4 regions of the Streptomyces similanensis genome follow, and region 3 is predicted to be linked to each of the others. Evidence: riboswitches for the same ligand, from Rfam matches in the RefSeq annotation. Region 3 holds a riboswitch; each other region holds the start of a gene.

Region 1 (4,018 bases), on a different contig from region 3:
AGGTCCAGGAGGTCGCCAAGGCCCGCCTGCGCCCCGACAACCGCGCGGTGCTCGTCTACGAGCCCACGCCCGCCGCGGACCACGCCCAGGACGCGGACGCCGCGGCCACCGACGAGACCGAGGAGACGGCGAAGTGACCGAGCTGGCCACCATGGACTTCCACCCCCAGCCGCAGGCCGGCGAGGCCAGGCCGTGGGCGTTCCCGGCGCCGGAGCGCGGCGCCCTGGACAACGGCCTCACCGTGCTGCGCTGCCACCGCCCCGGCCAGCAGGTCGTCGCCGTCGAGGTCCTGCTCGACGCACCCCTGGACGCCGAGCCGGACGGCCTGGACGGCGTCGCCACGATCATGGCGCGGGCGTTCTCCGAGGGCACCGACAAGCACTCCGCCGAGGAGTTCGCCGCCGAGCTGGAGCGCGCCGGCGCGACCCTCGACGCGCACGCCGACCACCCCGGCGTCCGGCTCAGCCTGGAGGTCCCCGCCTCCCGCCTGGCCAAGGGGCTCGGCCTGCTCGCCGACGCCCTCAGGGCGCCCGCGTTCGCCGACTCCGAGGTGGAGCGGCTGGTGGGCAACCGGCTCGACGAGATCCCGCACGAGCTGGCCAACCCCTCCCGCCGCGCCGCCAAGGAACTCTCCAAGGAGCTGTTCCCGGCCACCGCGCGCGTCTCGCGCCCGCGCCAGGGCACCGAGGACACCGTCCGCGCCGTCGACGCGGCGGCCGTCCGCGCCTTCTACGACCGGCACGTGCGGCCCGCCACGGCCACCGCGGTGGTCGTCGGCGACCTCACCGGCATCGACCTCGACGAGCTGCTCGGCGAGACCCTCGGCGCATGGACCGGCTCGCCGGCCAAGCCGCGGCCCGTTCCGCCGGTCACCGCCGACGACACCGGCCGCGTGATCATCGTGGACCGCCCGGGCGCCGTCCAGACGCAGCTGCTCATCGGCCGTATCGGACCCGACCGGCACGACCGGGTGTGGCCCGCGCAGGTGCTCGGCACCTACTGCCTGGGCGGCACCCTCACCTCCCGCCTGGACCGCGTCCTGCGCGAGGAGAAGGGCTACACCTACGGCGTGCGCTCCTTCGGCCAGGTGCTGCGCTCGGCGCCCGACGGCTCGGGCGCCGCGATGCTCGCCATCAGCGGCTCGGTCGACACGCCGAACACCGGACCGGCCCTTGACGACCTGTTCACGGTGCTGCGCAAGCTCGCCGCCGGCGGCCTCACCGACGCCGAGCGGGACGTCGCCGTGCAGAACCTCGTCGGCGTGGCGCCGCTGAAGTACGAGACGGCCGCCGCCGTGGCGAGCACCCTGGCCGACCAGGTGGAGCAGCACCTGCCCGACGACTACCAGGCGACGCTCTATCAGCAGCTCGCCGCCACCGGCACGGTGGAGGCCACCGCGGCCGTCGTCAACGCCTTCCCGGTGGACCGCCTGGTGACCGTCCTCGTCGGTGACGCGGCGCAGATCAAGGAGCCCGTCGAGGCCCTGGGCATCGGTCAGGTCACCGTCGTCCCAGCCGAGTAGCGGCATCCGCCGCCCGCGCGGGCGGCAACGGCGCGCACGCGCGCGTGGGGCCCTGGTGACCGAAGCGTCACCAGGGCCCCGTCATGTCCGAATTGCGGGAGAGGCTGCCCGTCTGACCTGTGGTCTGCGCTACAAAACAGCGGATCCGTTTGGGAATTGAAAGCGGCCCCGTCTAGCGTCGGTCCGGCTGTTCGTCGGCAGTGCGCCGCACCCGCGGCACCGGACAGCCATCGCCGAGTCCCCGTACGGCGCGAGCCAGGGGAGCCGGGGACCCACTCAGTCCCTGGGGTGAATCGGACGCCCGCGCGCCAGCGAGGGGGCCCGTAGGAGACCTTCCTGCTCCGAACCCGTCAGCTAACCCGGTAGGCGAGAGGGAAGGAAAGGACCCACGTCTGCATGGCGTTCACCCGCGCCACCGGGAAGCACCGCCGGCCCAGCCGGATGCACCGCACCACCGCCCGAGCGGCGGGCGTAGCGGCCCTCACCACCACCGGCGTGCTCAGCACCCTGGCCGCCGCCCCGGCGCTCGCCGCCGAGACCCCGGCCCCCGAGGACACCGGCCTCACCCCGGTCATCAGCATCGGTGACACCGTCGCCGCGAAGATCGACGCCCAGGCCGTCGCCCAGCAGCACGCCGCCGAGCAGAAGCTGGCCGAGCAGGCCGCGCGCGTGAAGGCCGCGGCGCTGGCGAAGAAGGAGCGCGAGGCCAAGGAGCGGGCCGCCCGCGAGGCCGAGCGCGAGCGCCTGAACGCCTTCGTGCCGCCGATCTCCGGCTCCTACGTCTCCACCGGCTACAAGACCGGCGGCTCCCTGTGGTCCTCCGGCTCGCACACGGGCATCGACTTCCACGCCATGACCGGCACCACCGTGCACGCGGTCGGCGTCGGCACGGTCGTGGAGACCGGCTGGGGCGGGGCGTACGGCAACCAGATCGTGATCCGGATGGCCGACGGCATGTACACGCAGTACGGCCACCTGTCGTCCATAGGCGTCACGGTCGGCCAGCAGGTCACCGCTGGTCAGCAGATCGGCGTGTCCGGCGCGACCGGCAACGTCACCGGACCGCACCTCCACTTCGAGGCCCGCACCTCCCCGGACTACGGCTCCGACGTCGACCCGGTGGCCTACCTGCGCCACCACGGCGTGAACGTCTGACCGACCCCGCACGGCGACGGCGCGAGCGCGCCGAAGCCCTCCCGAGGACCGTCCACGGTCCGCGGCACCCCGCGAGAACCCCGGCCCCGCGCCGGGGTTTTCGGTGTTTTCGACAGCCACGGGTATTTTGCTGTCCAAAAATTACCCATGGACCTCGGCCGTCCGTCGGAAATCCCGGCGCATTGCAATAGAGTCACGGGAACAAGCGTCCGTCGCCGAAGCGGCACGGTGATTTCAGCGGGATTCGGGCGGAGGTCGGGAATGCGTGTTCCGGCGCACTCGGTGTGCACGGCGATCCGGGACGACATCGTCGCCGGTGTCCATGAGCGCGGCAGCCGGCTCACCGAGGAAGTCCTCGCCCGCCGCTACGGCGTCTCCCGCGTTCCGGTGCGCGAGGCGCTGCGCACCCTGGAGGCCGAGGGCTTCGTGGTGACGCGCCGGCACGCGGGCGCGTGCGTGGCGGAGCCGACCGGGCAGGAGGCCGCCGACCTGCTGGAGATGCACCGGCTGCTGGAGCCGCTGTGCGCCGCCCGGGCCGCCGAGCGGCACACCCAGGCCCACCTCAGGGTGCTGCGCGGCCTGGTCAGACTGGGCCAGGAGCGGGCCGCGAGCGGCCTGGGCGAGGAACTGCGCGCCCTGGGGGGCTGGTTCCACGAGACGCTGGCGCAGGCCTGCGGCAGTCCCGCGCTCACCGCCACGCTGACCCAGCTGCGGCACAAGATCGCCTGGATGTACGTGGTGGAGACCCCGGCCGACCCGGTCGCCGCCTGGGCCGAGCACGGCGCCATCGTGGACGCCGTGGCGCGCCGCGACGGCGAGCGCGCGCGTGCGCTGACCGCCGCGCACACCGAGCGGACGGCCGCCGGCTGCCGCGTGAGGACTTCGCAACATCCCGTCAACATGTCGGGCGCGTGGCATTAACACGGTGCCCGTATACAAAGAGGGATATCCGGCGGTGGAGAATTCGTGCCGCCTTTTTCGGTGTCCCTGAATTCATGTACGGGTGCGGTGTGGACGCTTCCCGAAGGCTGCCCCGAGAAATACGAGTCGGCCCGCCGGAGACGCGCGGGCCGGGGCCGTCGCGCCGAACGGAAAAGCCGAAGCCGCCCCGTCCGGAAAAGGGCGGCGCGGCTTCGGCGTCCGGTCCGGGGGCGAGCCGCCGGACCCGGTGGATCAGACGGTCTCGGGAAGCTCCTCGAGCCCCTCGGCGACCAGCTTGGCCAGGCGGTCGAGCGCGGCGTCCGCGCCCTCGGCGTCGGAGGCCAGGACGACCTCCTCGCCGCCCTGCGCCCCGAGGCCGAGGACGGCCAGCATGGAGGCCGCGTTGACGGGCGCGCCGTC
Region 2 (4,018 bases), on a different contig from region 3:
GCGGGCCGGCCACCGCTACGTCGTGGAGAACATCGACCTGCCCGCCTGGCTCGCCTACCGGCGCAGCGGCTACACCACCCCGCACGCCCCGGCGCGGGCGAGCGGGACCGAGCTGGCCTGGCTGGCGGGCGACGACCCGATGCCGTTCCTCACGATGCTCGCCCGCTTCGTACGGCCGGGAGCCCGGCACCTGTACCAGCTGTGGCGCACCAGCCGACGCGGCGGCGGCCCGTCCGGCACGGGCGCCTGAGCGGACCTATGCGGATGCGGTCATCTCGCCCGGGACGAGCGGGGGTTGGCCGGTGCGCGGGGGTCCGTGCGCGCGGGGGCTGGCCGGTGCGAGGGGGTCCGTGCGCGCGGTGGTTCCGGGGGCGCCCGGGGTGCGTGCTCGCGGTGGTTCCGAGGGTGCCGGAGGTCCGTATTCTCTGATCATGGCCGCTCCCCCTCCCCCCGCGTACGCCCTCATCGCCACCGACCTGGACGGAACGCTGCTGCGCGGCGACGACACCGTGTCCGAACGCTCCCGTGCCGCGCTCGCCCGGGCGGCGGCGGTCGGCGCCCGGCACCTCGTGGTGACCGGACGGCCCGCGCCGCGGGTGCGGCCGCTGCTGGCGGCCCTCGGCGGGCCGGGGCTGGCGGTGTGCGGCCAGGGCGCCCAGCTCTACGACGCCGTGGCGGACCGGCTGCTGTGGTCGGTCACCCTGGACCGGGAGACGGCCGAGACCGCGCTCGGCAAGATCGAGGCCGAGGTGGGGGAGGTGTACGCCGCGGTCGACCAGGACGGCGTGGACGGGCTGACCCTGATCGAGCCCGGGTACCGCATGCCGCACCCGACCCTGCCCGCCCGGCGGGTCGAGCGGCGCGACGAGCTGTGGCGGGCGCCGATCAGCAAGGTGCTGCTGCGCCATCCCGCCCTGAGCGACGACGAGTTGGCGGCGGCGGCCCGGGGCGTGGTCGACTCGCTGGCCACGGTCACCATGTCGGGGCCGGGGACCGTGGAGCTCCAGCCGTGCGGCATCACCAAGGCGACCGGTCTCGCGCTGGCCGCTGAGCACCTCGGGCTCGGCCGGGAGAGCGCCCTCGCCTTCGGCGACATGCCCAACGACATCCCGATGTTCCGGTGGGCGGCCCGGGGCGTCGCCATGGCCAACGCCCACCCCGAACTCCTGGCGGTGGCCGACGAGGTCACCACGTCGAACGAGGACGACGGCATCGCCGTCGTCCTCGACCGGTTGTTCGCCTGAGGCGGGCCGGGCCGCTGGGGGCGGCCCGGCCGGGCTCGGTCAGTACGCGCTGTAGACGTTGTCGATCGAGCCGTAGCGCGCCGCGGCGTAGTTGCAGGCGGCGGTGATGTTCGCGACCGGGTCGTAGATGTCGAACGACGTGCCGGCCACGTGGTACGTGTTGAACGTCGGCTGGATCACCTGGAGCAGGCCCTTGGACGGGATGCCCTTGGCGGCGTTGGAGTCCCAGAGGTTGATGGCCAGCGGGTTGCCGGAGGACTCGCGGATGATGTTGCGGTGGATGCCGTTGTAGGAGCCCGGGATGCCCTTCTCGGCCATGATCGCCAGGGACTCGCGGATCCAGCCGTCGAGGTTGTTCGGGTACGAGACCGAGCTGACGGCCTTGGTGGTGGCCGGGGCCGCGGAGGCGCTGGTGGCGCCGATCAGCGGGACGGCGAGGACGGCGGCACCGGTGCCGCTGACGGCGAGGGTGCGCAGGATGCGGGCGGTACGGGTACGGCGCTGACCGTTTGCGGCCATGGGGGACTTCCTCTCCGTCGCCTGCGAGGTGAGCTGTCGGGTTCGGGCGGGGAGGTGCCCGGCCGCGCCCCGAAGGGCACGGCTTCACCCCGAGCCGTTCCGGCGCGGCGTACGACGTAGGACGACGTACGGCGCTCCGGCCCGGCGACTTACCTGGGTCCCCCGCTCCTGCCATGGGTGTCGGTTCGTTGGATTCGGGCGGCGGCAGGATTCGGCGTTCCGCCCGACTGGCCCGGAACGTATGCGAGAGCACATGTCCAGAACAAGTGCCGAAACCACACCTCGTCCTAATTGACCTTGGTCTGGGGCGTTTGGGATGCTTGATCCTTTGCATTCGCCAAGAGTCAACTGGCTTGCCGGGAACGGGAAAGCGGGGTGTCGCGACGGGCCGGGGTGAGGGGACCCCGCGTGACTCAAGTCACGGTTTGCCGGGCGGGAGGGCAATAACGGCTAAGCGGAATTGGGATGCCAATACGGTTAAATCGGGCCATGGCACTCACGTATGTGACGGTCGTCACTTCTGGTGACGTCCTGGCCCTGGCGTACGTGTGTACCTGTGGGCATGTGTGCGAGGGAGGGCGACCGCAGTACGGGAGGAGCGAGTCGATATATATCTGTTCATACCTGGCGATGAGATGTATATCGGGCGCGATCCGATACCGCCTGGCCTGTAGAGGTGGGCACTGGCGGTGATCGAAACCTGACCGGATACGCTGACTTGAGTGATGGCAGCGACCTATCGACAAACCGTGTAATCGCCAGCAGACACCAGCAGACAGGAGACACCTCGTGACCGTCGTCGGGCCATTCGGGCTGAGCGTGCGGGACCAGGCTGTCGAAGCCGATGTCCAGGCCGGGTTGACGGCTGTCGAGGAAGGGTTGCTCGAAGCCACCAAGAGCGAGGTCCCCTTCATCACGGAGGCCGCGCAGCACCTCGTCAAGGCGGGCGGGAAGCGGTTCCGGCCCCTGCTCGTCATGCTCGCGGCGCAGTTCGGCGACCCCTACGCGCCCGGGATCGTGCCCTCGGCCGTGGTCGTGGAGCTGACCCACCTGGCGACGCTCTACCACGACGACGTCATGGACGAGGCCGCGGTGCGCCGCGGGGTGGCCAGCGCGAACACCCGCTGGGCCAACTCGGTCGCGGTGCTGACCGGCGACTTCCTGTTCGCCCGCGCCTCCCAGATCCTCGCCGACCTCGGTCCCGAGGCGGTCCGGGTACAGGCCCTGGCGTTCGAGCGGCTGGTCACCGGCCAGATCCTGGAGACCGCGGGACCCCAGGACGGCCGGGACCCGGTCGACCACTACTTGGACGTCCTGGCCGGCAAGACGGGCTCGCTGGTCGCCGTCTCCTGCCGGTTCGGCGCGATGATGTCGGGTGCCGACGAGACGGTCGTGGACGTGCTGACGCAGTACGGCGAGCGGCTCGGCGTCGCCTTCCAGCTCGCCGACGACGTCCTGGACATCGCCTCCGACTCGCACGAGTCCGGCAAGACGCCCGGCACCGACCTGCGCGAGGGCATCGCGACCCTGCCCGTGCTGCGGCTGCGCGAGCGCGCGGCGCGGCTGGGACTGGCCGAGGACGTCGCCCTGTGCGAACTGCTCGCCTCCGACCTCGCCGACGACGCCCGGCTCGCCGAGGCGCTGGCCGCGCTGCGCGCCCACCCGGCCCTCGAACAGGCCCGCCGGGACACCGTGCGCTACGCCGAGGAGGCGCGCGCGGCGCTGGCCCCGCTGCGGGAGTGCGACGCCAAGGCGGCGCTGCTCCAGCTGTGCGACGCGGTGGTGCACCGGGCCGGCTGACGCCGCCCGCACCCCCCCGCCTCCCGGTGCTCGTCGTCCGGTCCCCTAGGGGACAGGGCGGCGAGGCCCCTGGATGTCATACCCCAGTCGTATGCGCGGTTGCCTCCGCGGGCTGACGTATCTTCGCCGCCGATTTGGTCGGATGGAAGTACGGACCACACCACTCCTCACCGATTCGGGTGAGAATGGCGGCTCAGGGTGGGGACAGTACCGACGGGCAGCCGCCGCCGACCACGGAGGTAGGGCAGACATGGCACCGTACGAATCCGACGGCAGCAGGGACGTCGAGGAGACCGACGTCCCGCACTCGCGGCGGCGCAAGGCCGCCCGCTACGCCGTACCGGCCGCGGTGGTGGGGGTGGCGGCGGCGACCATCGGGCTCGTCCCGGCGCTCGCCGACTCCGGCGACCCCGACCTACCGAAGATCACCGCACAGCAACTCGTCCAGAAAATCG
Region 3 (4,018 bases):
ACGTCCTCGGTCTCGCCGGAGCGGTGCGACATCATGCACTTGAAGCCGTTGCGCTGGGCCAGCTCGACGGCGTCCAGGGTCTCGGTGAGCGAGCCGATCTGGTTCACCTTCACCAGCAGGGCGTTGGCGGAGCCCTCCTCGATGCCGCGGGCCAGACGCTCGGGGTTGGTGACGAACAGGTCGTCGCCGACGATCTGGACCTTCTCGCCGAGGCGGTCGGTGAGGACCTTCCAGCCGTCCCAGTCGTCCTCGAACAGCGGGTCCTCGAGGGAGACCAGCGGGTAGGCCGCCACCAGCTCCTCGTAGTACTCCGTCATCTCGGCGGCGGAGCGCTCCTTGCCCTCGAAGAGGTACTTGCCGTCCTTGTAGAACTCGGAGGCGGCGACGTCGAGCGCGAGGGCGATCTGCTCGCCGGGGGTGTAGCCGGCTTCCTTGATCGCTTCCAGGATCAGGTCCAGGGCCTCGCGGTTGGAGCCGAGGTTCGGGGCGAAGCCGCCCTCGTCGCCGAGACCGGTGGCCAGACCCTTGGACTTCAGGACCTTCTTGAGGGTGTGGTAGACCTCGGCGCCCCAGCGCAGCGCCTCGGAGAAGGACTCCGCGCCGATCGGGGCGATCATGAACTCCTGGATGTCCACGTTGGAGTCGGCGTGCGAGCCGCCGTTCAGGATGTTCATCATCGGCACCGGCAGCAGGTGCGCGTTGGGGCCGCCCAGGTAGCGGAAGAGCGGCAGGTCGCTGGCCTCGGAGGCGGCGTGGGCGACGGCGAGGGAGACGCCGAGGATGGCGTTGGCGCCCAGCGAGCCCTTGTTGTCGGTGGCGTCCAGGTCGAACATGGCCTGGTCGATCAGGCGCTGCTCGGTGGCGTCGTAGCCGACCAGCTCCGGGCCGATCTGCTCGATCACGGCGAGGACGGCCTTCTCGACGCCCTTGCCCTGGTAGCGGCTCGGGTCACCGTCGCGCAGCTCGATGGCCTCGAAGGCGCCGGTGGAGGCGCCGGACGGGACGGCGGCACGACCCGTGCTGCCGTCGTCGAGGCCGACCTCGACCTCGACCGTGGGGTTGCCTCGGGAGTCCAGGATTTCCCGGGCTACGACGACGTCGATGGACGGCACGAGCATCTCCTTCGTGGATGTGACGCTTGAAGTGCGGGGCAGGTGTGCCTTGCGGCTAGAGCCTAACCGTCCCGGGACGCCGACCGGCTGACCGACCGTCCCGTGGACAGGGTGACGGTACACATTGTTCCAGCACGGAACAAAGGGGCCGGTGACGGGGCCGGGAACAGAAGGTGAAAAAGCCCCGCCCCGGTGCGTACGGGGGAGAACGCACCGGGGCGGGGAGCCCGTGGGGACGGGGGGTGTCGGCCCCACGTGAGCGCCATGGTGGCGCTCACGCCTGGGCGGGGCCGGTGGCGGGCCTGGCCGCCCGCTGTCACTTCAGGTGCAGCTGCTGGCCCGGGTAGATGAGGTTGGCGTCCTCGACGATGTCCTTGTTGAGCTGGAACAGCTTCTCCCAGCCGCCCTGGACGTGGTGCGCGGTGGCGATGGAGCTGAGGGTGTCGCCGGCGACCACCTTGTACTCGCCGTCGCCCTTCTTGACCTTCTTGCCGGTCGGGGTGGTGACGGTCTTCTTCGGGGCCGGGCGCGTCAGCGAGCGGTTGGCGCTCTGCTCCTCGGTGGAGCGGGTCGAGGTGCTGCTCTTGGAGCTGCTGCTCGACGAGGAAGAAGAACTCGACGACGAAGAAGAAGACGACGAGGAGGAGGACGAAGAAGAGGAGGAGGACGAGGACGAGCCGCTGCCGCCGCCGGAGGAGGACGAGGCGCCGGACAGGCCCTTGCCGCAGACCGGCCAGGCGCCCTTGCCCTGGCCCGCGAGGACCTTCTCGGCCACGGCGATCTGGGCCGACTTGCTCGCCAGGTCGGCGCGCGAGGCGTAGGCGGTACCGCCGAACGCGGCCCAGGTGGAGTTGGTGAACTGCAGGCCGCCGTAGAAGCCGTTGCCGGTGTTGATCGACCAGTTGCCGCCGGACTCGCACTGGGCGACCGCGTCCCACTCGGAGGTGGTGGCGGCGGAGGCGTTGCCCGCGGCCATCAGCGGGGCGGCCACGGCGGCGCCGGTGACTCCGGCGAGCGCGATGGCACGGGTGGCCTTGGAGGGACGACGGTGCTTGCCCTTGCTGGAAAACAGCATGGATGGATCCCCTCACCGACGCCTGCGAGGTGAGCTGTCGGGTTCGGGCCGGTTGAGTTGCCCGGCCGTGCCTTTGGGGAGGCACGGCTTCACCCCCAGCCGCTCCGGTTCGACTGCCCGGCGCGGCACTTACCTTGGGTCCCCCGCTCCTGCCTGCGGCGCATGACGCGACGACTGTTCCCGTACGGCCGCTGGCAGGATTCGGCGTTGCGGCAGCCGGGGCTCGCGGTGACGAGCGGTCATGACCGTAGACACGCGATCGACGGAATTTCAAAGACGATCAGGGCTTCTGAGACTCATCCCACACTTTCCCCGAAAGGGACATTCGGTGCGAAGCGTGACGTGAACTGCCCCTACTTTGCGGCGTTTTCGGCGGGGACATCCAGGCTCTGACCGGCGGCGATGCGGTCGGGGTCGGAACCGATGGCGCCCTTGTTCGCGGTGTACAGCGCGTGCCATCCGCCGTCCACGTCAAGGGAGTCGGCGATGGAGGCGAGGGAGTCGCCGGAGCGGACCGTGTAGGAGCCGCCGGCCGTGTCGGTGGTGAGGCCGTCGGCCCGGGAGGCGTGCCGGCCGGCCGTCGCGGCGGCGGAGCCGTCGGCCGGGTTCTCGGCGGCGCTGCCGCCGCGGTGCCGGCCGCCACTCAGCGCCCCGGTGTCCACGAGGGCCGAGGAGCCCACGACTTGGCGGGGATCGGCCGGGTAGGCCGCGTCTCCGTAGCCGCCGGTCCCCGTGCCCGTCGAGGGCGTCGCGTCGGGCGCGCCGGAGGGGTGGGACGTGCCGGAATCGGCCGCGTCGTCCTTCTTCGGGATGGAAGAGGAAGAAGAGGGGGAAGAAGGCGTATCGGTGTGCTTCGTGCCGGAGTCGGCCGGTCCGTTCGCCGAGTGGGACGTACCGGACTTACCGGGCGCATCGCCCGTCGCGTCGGTGTCGTCGGCCGAAGAACCGGACGAACCGGTGGAGTTGGCCGCATCCTGGGACGAGTCGGACGGGCCCGGGTCCTCGGATCCGGACGAACCGGAGGACTTGGAGGAACCGGACGAACCGGACGACGTGCCGGTGTCCGTGCCGCCCTTGCCCGGGGCGGTGGACGAGGAGCCGCCCACGCCCGTGTCGACGTCGGCCGCGCCGGTGCTCTTGGTGAGCCCGGCGAGCAGTCCGCAGGTGTGCCAGGCGCCGGGGCCCCGGTCGGCGAGTATCTTCTCGGCCACGGCTATCTGCTGGGACCGACTGGCCTGGTCGGCGCTCGCGGCGTAGGTGAGGCCGCCGTACTGCTCCCAGTCGTCCTGGGTCAGCAGCAGGCCGCCGTAGTAGCCGTTGCCGTTGTCGGCGCTCCAGGAGCCGCCGGTCTCGCACTGGGCCACCTTGTCCCAGGTGGTGCCGTCGGCCGCGCTCGCGCCGGAGGCGGCGACGAGCGGGATCGCGATGGCGGAGCCGGTGACCCCGGCGGCGACGAGGAGGGCCGGAGCCTGGCGGGGGCGACGGTGACGACCGTTCCCGGAGAGCATGCGGAGACCTTTCGGCGACAACGGTGACGGCGCGGCGGGCGGTGACCGCCGCCGCGCTGATGCGTGAAGGTAGCCGCTCCCGATCACTTGTCACAAGTTAATGCCGCGTAGATCACGTGGTGATCACATAGTTGAACGTGTGTCAGCTTCGGGTCGGCCGCGCGTCGGCCTCGCGCCGGTCTTGCGTCGGCCTCGCGTCGGCTTTGCGTTCGTCAAGGAGTCGCGGAGGTGGCGGTGAACCGTACCGGCAGGGTGCGCAGACCGCGCATGATGAGGCCGCCGCGCCAGCGCAACTCCTCCGGGTCCGCGTCCAGTCGGAGGTC
Region 4 (4,018 bases), on a different contig from region 3:
AGCACCTGCAACCGCACCTGGGGCAGGCGCGCCGCCTCCACCAGCCGCTCCAGCTGACGCGCCATGACCTCCGGCCCGCCCACCTCCCGGTGCAGTACGGCCTCGTCCAGCACCGCGTTCAGCTCCAGCGGCGGGTCGGCCCGCAGGACGTGCTGCCGGGCCAGCCGCACCTCCACCAGCGCGTCCAGACGCTCCTCGTCGAGTCCGTCCACGGCGGCCCGGGTCACCGCGCGGGCGTACTCGGCCGTCTGGAGCAGCCCGGGCACGACCGTGGTCTCCAGGGTGCGCATCGCGGTCGCCTGCGACTCCAGGCTGATGAAGTCCCGGTAGGTGGGCGGCAGTACGCCGCGGTAGGCGTGCCACCAGCGGTGCCGGCCGTCGCCGTCCTCGGAGCCCGCCAGCGCCAGCAGCAGCCGGCGCAGCTGCGCGTCGTGGACCGCGTAGGCGTCCAGCAGCAGCCGTACATCGGCCGGTTTCACCCCACTGGTGCCGGTCTCGATCCGGCTCACCTTCGACTGGTGCCAGCCCACCAGCCGGGCCGCCTGCCCGCTGGTGAGACCCGCGCCGGCGCGCAGCGTGCGCAGTTCGGCGCCCAGCTTGCGGCGGCGCACCACGGGACCGTGCTGCATGGCTCTCCTTACTCCCCAGGGCGCCCCGCGACGGACCGCGGCCACCCGCGCCGCCCCGGGCGGGACCGGTTCCCGGTCGGCTCGGCGCGCGCCGTCGCACACGGTCGGCCGTCGCAGAGTTCACCGCTTCGAGCGACAGATATATGCATATCTCGGTGGATCGCCACCGGGACCCGTGCGGTGATGGCAGTCTGACGGCGAAGCACCAGTCCGGGACCGTACTCGAACCATCCGCTCCGTGTCGGACCACGGCCCCGTGGGAAAGGGACGACATCGCCATGGCAGATCTCCTGGAAGCATCCGTCACTCTGCCGAGCGATCCCGCCTCGGTGGCCGCCGCCCGCGCCTACGCGGTGGGCACCCTCGTGGAGTGGGGCCTGCCGGCCCGGGCCGAGACCGCGGACACCGTGCGGCTCATCGTCTCCGAACTCGCCACCAACGCCGTCCAGCACACCCTGGGGCAGTCGCCCACCTTCACGGTCGACCTCGCCCTCGAACGGGACGAGCTGCTGCGCATCGGGGTCACCGACAGCCATCCCCGGTTCCCGAAACGGCTGCCGGCCGCCGTCCAGCAGGACAACGGCCGGGGCATGGTGATCATCCGGTGGCTCGCCGCGGAGTGCGGCGGCAGGCTGAGCGTGCGCCGCACCCGCGAGGGCGGCAAGACGGTCTGCATCGAACTCCCGTGGACGCCCGGCGCGCAGGAAGCGCCGCCGGCGCGCTGAGCGCGACGGCGGCCGCGCGACGGTCCACGCCCTGCGCCCGCTCCGGGCCACGCCGCCCGGCCCGCGTTCCCCGGCGCACGGACGACGGCTCGCGGACGGCGGACGCACGAGGGCCGGTCCGGCTCGGCGGGCACCGGTGGGTGCCGTGCGGCGGCGGCCGACGGCCCGGGACCGTGACGGCACGGGCGGCCGCGGCAGCGGATTCCCGCGACGGCGACGGCGACCGCGACGACGACCGCGGCGGCTCGTGGCCGCGGCGGCGGGTCGGCGCGCGGGCGCCGACGGATGGCCGGCGCCGCCCTCGGGCGGGTCAGTTGACCCGCCCGTACCACACGCTCTTCGTCCAGATCTTCTGCAGCCGCACCACGTCACCGGTCTTCGGCGCATGCCAGATCTTGCCCCCGCCGGCGTAGATGCCGACGTGGTAGACGTACGAGCCCGAGTGGAAGAACACCAGGTCACCGGCGCGGCGGCTGCCCGCCGAGATGTGGCGGGACTTGTTGTACTGCTGCTCGGCCGTGCGGGGCAGCTTCTTGCCCGCCCGCTTGAACGAGTACAGCGTGAGTCCCGAGCAGTCGAACCGGCGCGGTCCCGTGGCGCCCCACTGGTAGGGGGAGCCCTTCTTGGACGCCGCGATCTGGAGCGCCTTCGCCGCGAACGTCGCGGCCGAGGCGTCGGAGGCGCCGCCGGGCACCACGATCGAACCGCCGACGGCGGCGATGGTCAGGGCCGAGGCCGTGCCGGCCCGGGCCATGAACGACGGGACACGATTGAGCGCAGTCATGCGCAACCCTTCGTCAGCCGCCTGTGAAGGATGACCTGTCGGATTCGGGCTGGCGAAGTTGCCCGGCCGCGTTGTCGCGGCTTCACCCCAAGGGCTGCTCGACCCGGCCATGGTGTGACCGTTCCGGCGACCCGTCGTGCTTGGGTCCTCCACTCCTGCCGATCCACTTCCGTCGACCGGTCGTCCGTGCGGCGGCAGGACTCGGCGTCCGCCCGGACCGCCCCGCCGCTGTGGCGGGGGCTTGTCGTCAGACAGGGATCTTCACCTACGGATGTCCGAAAATCCCAACGGAACTATGGATTTGTGTTGTTACTCACCACTCACCCGTTCGGGTGGACATCCGCTCGTTCGAACGACTGTGTCCTCCCGTCACGACGCCCGGACCAGCGGCGGAACGCCCCATTCCGCCATCCGTGCAGGCGCGTTGCGCAACCGCGAGGTCCCCGAAAAAGGGTGTGTATCTACGCCGAAAGGCGGTACCTCATTTGGTCCGTTTCGGCTCCCGCCCGGGAGCGTCGGCCCCGTCGCCCGCGTGTGGTCGAGCCGGGGATGCCTGTGCGTCCGTCAACTGCCGTGCCGCGCGGGCGGGGTGACCCGGCTGGTCGGGCACTCGCCGTCGAGCGCGCGCGGCGCCCGCGCCGGGGTCGCCGTGCGCGGCGCGGTCTCGCCCCGCCGGCGCATCGGCGCGAGCGCGTCGGGCGAGCGGACCCACCGCGGCCAGGTAACGGCCGATCAGCTCCGCCTCGGCGCGCGGTCTGCGTCGGCGGCCTCGGCTCCGGGGGCGGCCCGGCGGGCGGCACGGACGGTTCGGGCGGATCCACCGGCGGCTCGTCCCGGGCCCGGCGGCCGCGGGTTCCCGCGCATGTGCCCGGCGGCCCCCGGGCGGACCCGGCGGACGGTCGGCCGGTCCACGGCGCGGCCCGCCACGAGAGGGTCGTCGGCCCCCGGGCGGAGACGCCGGCGCCGAGGACGTACCGGCCCTGTGCCCCCGGCGGGACCCTTCGGCCGGCCGGTCTCCGGTCGTGCGCGTCGTTCTCCTGGAGCAAGCTGGAGGTGGAACTCCGGCCGCTCGACGACCCAGGGGATCTGCAATGGTGTTCTTCGCGATGTCCAGGCGGCACCCCCTCCAGCTGCTGTCCACCACCGACCTGGTGCTGGAGCACGAACGGCTGCACGAGGAGATCGACCAGCTGCAACGCGCCCTGACCTCGCACGCCGTCATCGACCAGGCCATCGGCGCCGTGGTGGCCTTCGGCCGGATCCCGCCCGACGACGCCTGGCGGGTCCTGCGGGAGGTCTCCCAGCGCACCAACACGAAGGTGCGCACGGTCGCCGAGCACGTCCTGAAGTTCGCGCAGGGCGGCGCCCTGTCCGACACCGAGCTGGAGGAGCTGAGGCGGGCGCTCGACCGCCACTCCGCGCACTTCTCCGCAGGCCGCGCAGGGTCCTGATCCGCCCGAGCGAGCCGCCCGCGCCCTCGCGCGCCGCCGGTACGCGCCCCAGCCCGCCGCCGGCCGGCCCTGCGCCCGCCGTCGGTACGCCGCCTCACACCTGCTGCCGCACGCCCCGCTTCTGCCGCCGTACGCCCCCGCGCCCGCCGCCTCGCACGCCCCGCGCCCGCCGCCGTACGCCCCCGCCGCCCAAGCGGCCCGCGCCCGTCGTCGTAGGCCCCCGAGAACCGCCGTACGCGGCCCCGCCCCGGCGGTCCGTGCGTGCGGCGGCGGTGACCGTGCCACGGACGTGCCGTGCCACGGACGTGCCGTGCCACGGACGGCGCAGCGGGGCGCCCCCGGTATGCCGCAGCCCAGCTGCCGGTCATGGGACGACCAAGGTCTGGTTAACGTCGTTGAAACTCCGACGAACTAGCCTGCCGATCCATG

The links. A riboswitch is a leader RNA that binds a small molecule or an ion and turns the genes downstream of it on or off. The one in region 3 is predicted to bind cyclic di-AMP.
Region 1: linked by a shared signal. The riboswitch ahead of ABEB07_RS03555 (M23 family metallopeptidase) and the one ahead of ABEB07_RS36040 (transglycosylase family protein) in region 3 are both predicted to bind cyclic di-AMP.
Region 2: linked by a shared signal. The riboswitch ahead of ABEB07_RS37440 (transglycosylase SLT domain-containing protein) and the one ahead of ABEB07_RS36040 (transglycosylase family protein) in region 3 are both predicted to bind cyclic di-AMP.
Region 4: linked by a shared signal. The riboswitch ahead of ABEB07_RS26360 (C40 family peptidase) and the one ahead of ABEB07_RS36040 (transglycosylase family protein) in region 3 are both predicted to bind cyclic di-AMP.

The regions. Positions count from the first base shown of each region.
Region 1 covers NZ_BAABKC010000011.1:55,013-59,030, forward strand. Annotated here, with positions in the region: gene ABEB07_RS03545 (M16 family metallopeptidase) at 1-137, shown strand, start outside; gene ABEB07_RS03550 (M16 family metallopeptidase) at 134-1,522, shown strand; cyclic di-AMP (ydaO/yuaA leader) riboswitch at 1,744-1,906, shown strand; gene ABEB07_RS03555 (M23 family metallopeptidase) at 1,919-2,677, shown strand; gene ABEB07_RS03560 (GntR family transcriptional regulator) at 2,939-3,598, shown strand; gene ABEB07_RS03565 (HPr family phosphocarrier protein) at 3,851-4,018, opposite strand, start outside.
Region 2 covers NZ_BAABKC010000141.1:92,168-96,185, forward strand. Annotated here, with positions in the region: gene ABEB07_RS37430 (carboxylate--amine ligase) at 1-250, shown strand, start outside; gene ABEB07_RS37435 (HAD family hydrolase) at 432-1,244, shown strand; gene ABEB07_RS37440 (transglycosylase SLT domain-containing protein) at 1,284-1,763, opposite strand; cyclic di-AMP (ydaO/yuaA leader) riboswitch at 1,769-1,959, opposite strand; gene ABEB07_RS37445 (polyprenyl synthetase family protein) at 2,553-3,563, shown strand; gene ABEB07_RS37450 (LolA family protein) at 3,814-4,018, shown strand, end outside.
Region 3 covers NZ_BAABKC010000132.1:81,525-85,542, reverse strand. Annotated here, with positions in the region: gene eno (phosphopyruvate hydratase) at 1-1,112, opposite strand, end outside; gene ABEB07_RS36040 (transglycosylase family protein) at 1,429-2,187, opposite strand; cyclic di-AMP (ydaO/yuaA leader) riboswitch at 2,192-2,358, opposite strand; gene ABEB07_RS36035 (transglycosylase family protein) at 2,541-3,695, opposite strand; gene ABEB07_RS36030 (cytochrome P450 family protein) at 3,908-4,018, opposite strand, start outside.
Region 4 covers NZ_BAABKC010000084.1:15,080-19,097, reverse strand. Annotated here, with positions in the region: gene ABEB07_RS26370 (helix-turn-helix domain-containing protein) at 1-629, opposite strand, end outside; gene ABEB07_RS26365 (ATP-binding protein) at 908-1,354, shown strand; gene ABEB07_RS26360 (C40 family peptidase) at 1,665-2,138, opposite strand; cyclic di-AMP (ydaO/yuaA leader) riboswitch at 2,142-2,277, opposite strand; gene ABEB07_RS26355 (ANTAR domain-containing protein) at 3,230-3,589, shown strand.